DNA from 2 places in the Sphingomonas sp. PAMC 26617 genome. Region 1 is predicted to be linked to the other one. Evidence: riboswitches for the same ligand, from Rfam matches in the RefSeq annotation. Region 1 holds a riboswitch; the other holds the start of a gene.
The links. Region 1 has a riboswitch for thiamine pyrophosphate ahead of thiC (phosphomethylpyrimidine synthase ThiC). Riboswitches for the same ligand answer to the same signal wherever they lie in the genome.
Positions count from the first base shown of each region.

Region 2: linked by a shared signal. The riboswitch ahead of RH91_RS01350 (TonB-dependent receptor) and the one ahead of thiC (phosphomethylpyrimidine synthase ThiC) in region 1 are both predicted to bind thiamine pyrophosphate.

Region 1 is NZ_JH594425.1:1,289,367-1,294,182, forward strand. Features, by position in the region: gene RH91_RS05655 (MipA/OmpV family protein) at 1-336, shown strand, start outside; gene RH91_RS05660 (ferritin-like domain-containing protein) at 481-1,488, shown strand; gene RH91_RS05665 (ferritin-like domain-containing protein) at 1,540-2,556, shown strand; TPP riboswitch at 2,594-2,702, shown strand; gene thiC (phosphomethylpyrimidine synthase ThiC) at 2,745-4,664, shown strand.
Region 2 is NZ_JH594425.1:318,221-323,036, forward strand. Features, by position in the region: gene RH91_RS01345 (phosphotransferase enzyme family protein) at 1-520, opposite strand, end outside; gene RH91_RS01350 (TonB-dependent receptor) at 525-2,819, opposite strand; TPP riboswitch at 2,852-2,961, opposite strand; gene RH91_RS01355 (hypothetical protein) at 3,010-3,369, opposite strand; gene RH91_RS01360 (DUF3772 domain-containing protein) at 3,464-4,816, shown strand, end outside.

The DNA.
Region 1 (4,816 bases):
TATCTGACCCCGCTCAGCCGCAAGGCGGCAATCGCCGTGTTCGGCACCGCGCAGCGAGTTGAGAGCGGCTACGGCCAGACCTATTTCTCGATCACGCCGGCGCAGAGCCTCGCCAGCGGCCTGCCGCAGTATAGCGTCGGCAAGGGCTGGAAGAACTATTCGGTCGGTGGCCTGGCGACCTATTCGCTGACCGGGGATCTGCTGCACGGGTTCAAGCTCGTGGCGGGCGGCACCTATTCGCGCATGCTCGGCAATTTCGGCGACAGCCCGATCGTGAGCATCGCGGGTTCGCGCAACCAGTGGGTCGGTGCAGCCGGCGTCGCTTACACCTTCTGATGTAGCGTACCCGTATCGGGGCAAACCTTTCGGCGCGGCATAAGCTCTGCGCCTGGCCGCCATTTCCCGGCTTGCGTCCCGCCTCGCGCGGTGCCACGCAAGCCGGGCCGCAAGGCGCGTTTCAAGGATGAAGGCTTCGCCCCGATGAACGATACTGACCAGCAGCTGATCGAACGGCTCGAATCCCGTGCCGAACGTCGCAGCGAACGCCGCGAATTTTTCCGTACCGCGCTCGGCGCCGGAGCGGTCGCCGCACTCGGCGCAACCGCAGTCACGATCGGAAGCCGGGCGACCGCGCAGGCGACCGACAACGACGCCGCGATCCTTAATTTCGCGCTCAACCTCGAATATCTCGAGGCGCAATTCTATTCCTTCGCCGCGTTCGGCACCGGTTTGCCCAACGCGTTGCTGACGCCTGGCAGCGCAAGCACGACGACGCAGGGCACCGTCACCGGGGGCCGCGCGGTCAACTTCACCGATCCGCTGGTTGCCCAATATGCGCGCGAGATCGCGCAGGACGAGGTCAACCACGTTACCTTCCTGCGCGCGCAGCTGTCGACCGCAGCGGTCGCGCAACCCGCGATCGACATCGGCTCGAGCGCGACCAGCGCGTTTAGCGTGGCGGCGCAGGCGGCCAAGATCGTCGCGGCGGGGGCGGCGTTCGATCCTTATGCAAGCGACGAGAATTTCCTCCAGGCGGCGTTCCTGTTCGAGGACGTCGGCGTCACCGCCTATCGCGGTGCCTCCTCGCTGCTTTCCAGCAAGGTCTATCTCGAGGCTGCCGCGGGCATCCTTGCCGCGGAGGCGTATCACGCGTCGATCATCCGGACCGTGCTGTACAGCAAGGGGCTGCAGACCCCGAGCCTGCGCACGAACACCGATGCGATTTCGAACGTCCGCGACGCGTTCGACGGCAGCAGCGACGATGACCAGGGCATTTCGGCGACGACGATCGCCAACAGCCAGTTAACCGCGCTCAACGGTCTCAGCGCATCGAACATCGTGCCGACCGGGCAGGATGGTCTTGCCTATGGCCGCGCGACCGGCCCCGTGCTCAACATCGTCTATCTCAGCACGCTCGCCGTGGCGAAGGGGGGCTTCTTCCCCAATGGCGTCAACGGCAGCATCAATACCAGCACCGCAGCGGCCTGAGCCTCGCGTCTGTGCTTCCCTTGTCTTCGCGCCCGTACCGGAGTGTTTCCAGTGATCGATAGCGACCTCCTTCTCACCGTCCTCGATGCGGGCGAACGCCGCCGCGCGGCGCGGCGCAGCTTCCTCCGCACCGCCGGGGCCGCCTCGGTCGTCGCGGGCGGCAGCGCGCTCCTTTCGGCCTGCGGAGCAAACAACGGCGACAGCGCCATCACCCCGACCCCCACGCCGACCGATACCGCCAGCGCGACGCCGAGCCCGGCCTCGACCGACGTGCTGAAGGACCAGGACACGTTCAACTTCGCGCTCAACCTCGAATATCTCGAAGCACAGTTTTACAGCTTTGCCGTCACTGGCGCAGGTCTTCCCGCCGCGCTGCTGACCGGCACGGGCACGCCCGGCGGCGTGACCGGCGGGCGGCAGGTCGCGTTCACCGATCCGATCGTCCAGCAATATGCGCGCGAGATCGCGGCGGACGAGGTCGCGCACGTCGCGTTCCTGCGCTCGGTGCTTGGCACGTCGACGGTCGCGCAGCCTGCGATCAACATCGACGGTGGCGCGACCGGCGCGTTCACCGCGGCGGCGCGTGCGGCGGGAATCGTCCCGGCGACCGGCACCTTCGATCCTTATGCCAGCGATGAGAACTTCCTGCTCGCGGCGTTCATCTTCGAGGACGTGGGCGTCACTGCGTATAAGGGTGCAGCGCCGCTGATCGCGCAAAGCCTGCTGATCGACGCGGCCGCCGGGATCCTCGCGACCGAGGCCTATCACGCCGGGCTGATCCGCACGGTGCTCTACGCCAAGGGCATCGCGACCCCGTCGCTGCGTACTAACGCCAATCTGATCAGCGACGCGCGCGACAGCCTCGATGGCACGGCGAGCGACCTCGACCAGGGGATCGGCGACGGCACCACCGCGAATCTCGTCCCGACCGACGCAAACGGCATCACGTTCAGCCGGACGCCGGGGCAGGTGCTCAACGTCGTCTATCTCAACCGCAATGCGGTGGTCGGCGGTGGGTTCTTCCCCAACGGCATCAACGGCAACATCAAGACCAGCGCGGCGAGCTGACCTACCTTTCCTTCGTCGCTTGAAGCACGTACAAGACTGAAATTCCCCGGGGGGCTGCGCCAGAGCAGCTGAGAGGTGGCTGAAGCCACGACCCGTTTGAACCTGATCCCGTTAGCACGGGCGGAGGGAGGGAGCGGTGTCCACGCCCGGGTTCCGTTGTCGCTCGTCCGATTTTGAGGAGCGAGACAATGGCCGACATTCCTGCCCGCACTGAAATTGGCGTTACCACCGGCGCGATCCGCGGATCGCGCAAGATCCACGTGCCGTGCGCGAATATCCCTGGCGCGGGGGTCGCCATGCGCGAGATCCTGCTCGAACCCTCCGCGAACGAACAGCCGCTGCGCGTCTACGACACGTCCGGGCCGTATACCGACCCCAAGGCGCAGATCGACATCAACATGGGGCTCCCGCAGCTCCGCCGCGACTGGATCGTCGCGCGTGGCGACGTCGAAACCTACGACGCGCGCGAAATCCGCCCCGACGACAATGGCCTGACCGGGCCGGATCGCTCGGCGGGCGTCCCGCAATATCCCAACGTCGTGAAGCGCCCGTTGCGCGCCAAGGCGGGGGCGAACGTCAGCCAGATGCATTATGCGCGGCGCGGGATCATCACCCCCGAGATGGAATATGTCGCGATCCGTGAGAACCTCGGTCGCGCCGCCGCCAAGGAGAAGCTGATCCGCGACGGCGAATCGTTCGGCGCTTCGATCCCCGATTATGTCACCCCCGAGTTCGTTCGCGACGAGATCGCGCGGGGCCGGGCGATCATCCCCAACAACATCAACCACCCCGAATCCGAGCCGATGGCGATCGGGCGCAACTTCCTGGTCAAGATCAACGCCAACATCGGCAATTCGGCAGTCGCGAGCAACGTTGCGGCGGAAGTCGACAAGATGGTCTGGTCGATCCGCTGGGGCGCGGATACGGTGATGGACCTGTCGACGGGGCGCAACATACACGACACGCGCGAATGGATCCTGCGCAATTCGCCCGTCCCGATCGGCACCGTTCCGATCTACCAGGCGCTCGAAAAGGTCGGAGGCGTCGCCGAGGACCTGACGTGGGAGATCTTCCGCGACACGCTGATCGAACAGGCCGAGCAGGGCGTCGATTACTTCACGATCCACGCCGGCGTGCGGCTCGCCTACATCCCCATGACCGCGAAGCGCGTGACCGGGATCGTCTCGCGCGGCGGGTCGATCATGGCGAAATGGTGCCTCGCGCACCACAAGGAGAGCTTCCTCTACGAACGTTTCGACGAGATCACCGAGATCATGCAGGCGTATGACATCGCCTATTCGCTCGGCGACGGCCTGCGCCCCGGCTCCATCGCCGACGCGAACGACGAGGCGCAGTTCAGCGAACTCTATACATTGGGCGAGCTCACGCATCGCGCGTGGAAGAGCGACGTCCAGGTGATGATCGAAGGCCCCGGCCATGTGCCGATGCACAAGATCAAGGAGAACATGGAAAAGCAGCTCGAAGTGTGCGGCGAGGCCCCGTTCTACACGCTCGGGCCGCTCACCACCGATATCGCGCCGGGCTATGACCATATCACCAGCGGGATCGGTGCCGCGATGATCGGCTGGTATGGCACCGCAATGCTTTGCTACGTCACGCCCAAGGAGCATCTGGGCCTGCCCGACCGCGACGACGTCAAGGTCGGCGTGGTGACGTACAAGCTCGCCGCGCACGCCGCCGATCTGGCCAAGGGGCACCCGGCGGCCAGGATGCGCGACGACGCCTTGTCGCGCGCACGCTTCGATTTCCGCTGGCGCGACCAGTTCAACCTGTCGTTGGACCCCGACACCGCCGAGCAATATCACGACCAGACGCTCCCGGCGGAAGGCGCCAAGACCGCGCATTTCTGTTCGATGTGTGGCCCGAAATTCTGCTCGATGAAGATCACGCAGGAAGTGCGCGACTTTGCGGCGAAGCAGAACGGCCCGGCGGACGGGTTCCTCGCGGCGGGCGCGGGGCAGGCGGCGGACGCGGACCGCGCGGCCTTTGCCAAGGGCACGACGCATGTCGACGCGGAGGCCGGGATGGCGGCCATGAGCGAGACGTTCAAGGAGAAGGGCGGGGAGATTTACCTGCCGGCGGAGTAAGACGCAGGAGGTTTCAAGTGCCGGCGGCGGGAGAGCGCCGCCGGCTTTGCGTATCTAATGCACGATTGCCGTGCGATCGCTCCCAATTTTTATACTTATTCAAGAGTGAATAAGCCGCCTTAGTGGTAAGCAGCCTCCGCCGGTCGCTTCGA
Region 2 (4,816 bases), 970 kb from region 1:
CGACCAGCGGCTGCACGCGGCGCGAAGGGGCGACGAACCCCTCCGCCGCGTCGTGCAATCGAGCAAGCGCAACCCCGGCGGCATGCGCATGCGCGTCGGACAGGAACGGCGTCCACGACAGCCGGTCGCGATACAGATCGTCGCCGGGCGCGCGGCGGTGGAGTTCGTAGCACCATTCCCCCAGCGCGACCGCGCCCTGCCCGGTTTCGGTCAGCAGCACCTCCGCGACCGGCAGGCCCGCGTGCGCGAGATGCGCGATGAAGCGATGTTCCTCCGCCAGCCCGACGAGCGAGCGCAGCCGGTGATGGTGCCGCTTGAGGAAGAACGCCCCTCGTGTGGTCCGTACCAGCGTCGCCGCCGAAAACGGCCGTGGCGAATGCCAGTCGAGCGCGATCAGCGCCCCCGCCGCCGGGAAATGCGCGAGCGCGGCCTGCGCCTCGGCGGGCGTGATCGCGGGCCAGGTGGGGGCCTCGAGCTCGGTCCCCATGCCGTGGACGAGATGCGCGGGCGACGACGCCATCGCCTCAGAACACCCGCGACACGGTGGCGATCACCGCCGCCCCGCCGCCGACATAATAAGCCGGCGGGCTTCCCGCGATCAGCGTGCCGTTGCGCCCGATCGTGTCGCGCGCATTGGTGCTGACCGCCTGCACGCCCGACAAAACGTGCGGATCGGTGACGTTGATCGCGTTGAGCCGCAGGTCGGTGCGCTTACCGTCGAGCCAGTCCGCGAGATGCACCCCGACCGACAGGTCGAGTGTGGCGTAACCGGGAATGCGCTCGTCGTTCATGAAGGTCGCATATTGGCGGCCGGTGTATTTGCCTGCCGCGCTGCCGAACAGCCGACCATCGTCATAGATCGCGCCCGCGCCGAACTGGACGCTCGGGCTCGATACGGCATGCTTGCCGCGCGTCGGCAGGAAGTCCGCGCCGATGGGCACGTCGTCGCTCAGCCGCGCGTGAAGATATTCGCCCGAGACATAGAGACTGATCCCGGCGGCGGGACGATAGTCGATCTCGCCGTCGACACCGTAGGTCGTCTGGCGACCGGCATTGAGCGTCGAATTGATCTGCGCGCCGCCCTGGTCGACCACCGTCGCGAGCTGGCGGTTACGGAAGCGATAGTGGAAGGCAGTGACCGAGGCGGACAGGTTGCTGCCGATGAAGCGATAGCCGAGTTCCTGCGACACCGAATATTCGTTGCGGAGCGCGGTCGTGCCCTGCGTCGCCACCGCGCCCTCGGCATAGACGTTGTAGAGCGTATATTCGTTGGGCGCGCGGAAGTTGGTAGTGACGTTGGCGAAGACCTGCTGGCGGTCGTCGATCTTGTAGTGGATCGCGGCGCGCGGGAGCGCGGCGAAGCTGTCGGAGCGGACCCGGTCCTGCGGGCCGGGGAGGTAATTGCGTCCGCTGCGCAGGACGTCGACGCCCTTGAACCCGACGTCGACGGTCAATCGCGGGGTCAGCGTGATGCTGTCGGCGACGAAGAACCCCTTGGTGACGGTGACGGTGCGTTCGTTCTCATAAGCGAGCAGCCGCCCGTCGGCGGTGCGGATCGCCTTGTCCTGATAGCCCCAGCGATCGCGCGGCGTGCCGTCATCGCCGATAGAGGTATAGGTCTGGAGCACGCGGTCGGTGCCGTAGTCGAACCACAGCCCGGCGGTGATGCGGTGCGCGCCCGCGTCGAGCGTCAGCTTGCTGACGTTGCCACCGCGGAACTGGTCTCCGGTGAAATTGCCGAGGACGGTTGCGACGCCATCGACCGCGCCGGGCAGCGCGACCGGGTCCGCGAGCGCCTCGGTGCCGAGGAAATTGCCGGTCGTCGCGAGTTGCGTCCCGTAGGGCGAATTGCCGTAGCCGAACTGGAGATAGCTGGTGGTGTCGAGCGCGAGCCCGTCGGCGAGCGTCAGGTGGACCGGCGCCGAGAGGTACACGTTGCGGAACGGCGCGCGATACAGCCGCCAGTAATTGGTGTTCCCGGGGGCATAGTCGCGGTCGTAGTTGAACCCGCGTCCGTCCGCCTGAAATTCGGCGAGCGTCGGGCTGGGGTAGGTCGAAGCGTTGGTCTCGTTGTACGACACCGCGAGGCTCGCGCGGTTGCCCTTGCCCCATTCGTCGAGCAGCTTGGCATCGACATGCCGCCGTTTGTCGAACCCCGCGCCGCGCCAATTGTCCGCCTGGATCTGCGAATAGGAGACGAACGCGCGCAGCCCGGTCGTCCCGATCGTCCCCGTGTCGAGCCGGGCGAAGACGCGCCGCGCATTGTACGAACCGAGCGAGAGGTCGAGTTGCGCCTGCGGGGCGGTCTTCGGGTCATCGAGCGCGAGCGACAGCAGCCCCGCCGCGCCGCCTATCGTCGGGGAATCGAGATCGACCGCGCCTTGCGCAAGCGTGACCTGCTTGAGGTTCTCGCTATCCGCAAATTGCGCGGGGTAGGCATAATAATAGCCGATGTCGTTCTGCGGCGCGCCTTCCATCAGCACGCCGATCTCGTCCTGCCCAAGCCCGCGCAGCGTCAGGCTCGAGCTGGCGGACAGGCCGTAGGGGTCGGTCGAGGCGACGTTGGCGCCGGGCAGCAGCGCGACGAGCTGGAACGCGTTGAGCGTCGGTGCCTGCTTGGCGATGAACGCGGCGGAAATCGCGCTTTGCTGCTTGGGCGTGTCCTGGTCGGGGAGCAGCCCGGCGGGATCGGCGCGGCCGGTGACGACGATGTCGGCGGGCGCGCGATCGGGGGCATCCTCGCCGATCGGGTCCGCGAAGGCCGGGGTCGCGATGACCGCTGCCGACAGCAGCAGAAAGCGGGAAAACGGATACGCCATCGTTCGTCGTCACTCCACACGGGGGGACAACGGAGACAGCCGCCAACCCTCCCTACGCCGGTGTTAGCCGGATCAGGTTCAGCGGGTCGTGGGCTGCAGCCCACCTCTCAGCCGCGCGTCAGCGGCCCCCCGGGGAAGTGCGCGCCTTAGGCGCGAACGGCGGGGTTTCAAAGCGGAATCCGGCGTGCGGCTATGACTGATAATGCGCGACGTTGTCGAAGCCGGTGTTGCCCTTCGCCATCCGCACGAGCTTGCGCGCATAGGTGCGGACGTGGCGATCAAACTTCGTGTCGTTGTACACGCCGGACCAGAGATACTCGTCGCGCGCGATGAACTGCTTGAGCTCCTCGAGGAAATCGGCCTGCGCATTGGTCGAGACCTTGGTCTTGAGGAACGCACAGACCATCTCCTCGGCGGCGGCCTTGTCGCAATCGTCCTGCCGGTCGCGCCCGCCGCGCTCGGCGGTGACCTGATCGGACCGTGCGGCGGCGACGCGACGCTCGAGCCAGGTGCGGACCGCCGCGCCATCCCATGCCTTTGGTTCTGCCATCGCTGCTCTCCACGTCCGTTACGGTCCAGCCCTGCGCGTTGCCCCCTGCGTTGCGGTGGCGCAAGGGAGCGGCGCCTGATACGGCGAACCCGCAATGCCTTTTCTGATATCCCTGCTGCGCCTGATCGCTGCGCTCCTGTTGCTCCTCACCGGCACCGCCGCGCTGGCGCAGACGCCCTCGGTCGCGGCGCTGTCGCTGCAACTCCGCAGCGCCGAAACCGAATTGCGGACGGTCGACGGGCTGCTCGACAACCAGGTCGATGCCGATAGCCAGAAGGTCCTGCGCGGACGCGCGGTGGCCGCGCAGCAGGCGGCGTCCGATGTCGTCGACCAGTTGCGCCAGCAGCAGACGCTGCTCGATGCGCGGATCACCGGGCTCGGTCCGGTTACGCCCGGGGTGGCCGAACCTGCCGAGATGGGAACGCAGCGCAAGGCGCTCGCGCAGCAACATGCGCTGATCGATGCCACGATCAAGCGCGGCGGGCTGGCGAATGTCGAGGCCGAGCAACTGATCGACGAGATCGACCGCAGCCGCGCGCAGAAGTTCAACGAGAAGGTCTCGGCAAAGGTCGCCTCGCCGCTGACCCCGGCCTTCTGGCGCGCGCTCGTCCAGGCGCTGCCGCGCGATCTACGGCGGACCGAACTTTTCCTGACGCAGGGCCTGCGCCAGATCCGCGCGCAATGGCGCGGGCTGCTGCCGTGGCCGCTGCTGCTCGGCGCGATCCTCGCGCTCGTGCTGCTGATTCCGGTCCGCGTCCGCGCGCGCCAGTTCGGGCAACGGCTGCTGGTCGAGGGCGCGCCCGGGCACCGCGTCCGCCGCTCGGCCAATGCGTTGTGGCGGGTGCTGATCGGCACGCTCGCGCCGTTGCTTGCCGCGGTCGCGCTCGTGCAGGGGCTGCGCTGGTCGGGCCTGCTCCCCGAACGGTGGAGCGGGGTGCTCGACGCGTTCGTCATGGCGTCGGGCTTCTGCGCCTACACCGCGGCGGTGAGCGGCGCCTTGCTGATGCGCAACGGCGCATCGTGGCGGGTCGCGCCGATCGACGACGAAACCGCCGCCGCGCTGCGCCCGCTGTCCTGGGTGCTCGCGGGGCTCGCGTTCGCGAGTATCCTCGTCGGTGCGTTCAATACCGCGATCGGCGCGAGCCAGCCCGCACTGATCGCGACGCAGGCGCTCAACGCGTTGCTGCACCTGCTGCTGATCGGCGTGTTCCTGGTCGTGCTCGGCCGGTTGCGCGCCAGGCGCGCCGAAACCGAAGAGATCCAGAACGCCAAGACGAGTGCCGGGATCGGCATCGGCGCGTTGCTCGCCTGGGTGCTGGTCGGCTCTGCGCTGATCGCGTTGCTGCTCGGCTATGTCGTGCTCAGCCTGTTCATCGCGCAGTTCATCGCGTGGGTGACGATCGTCGGGACGACGCTGTACCTGCTGATGGCGGCGGTCGACGATGTC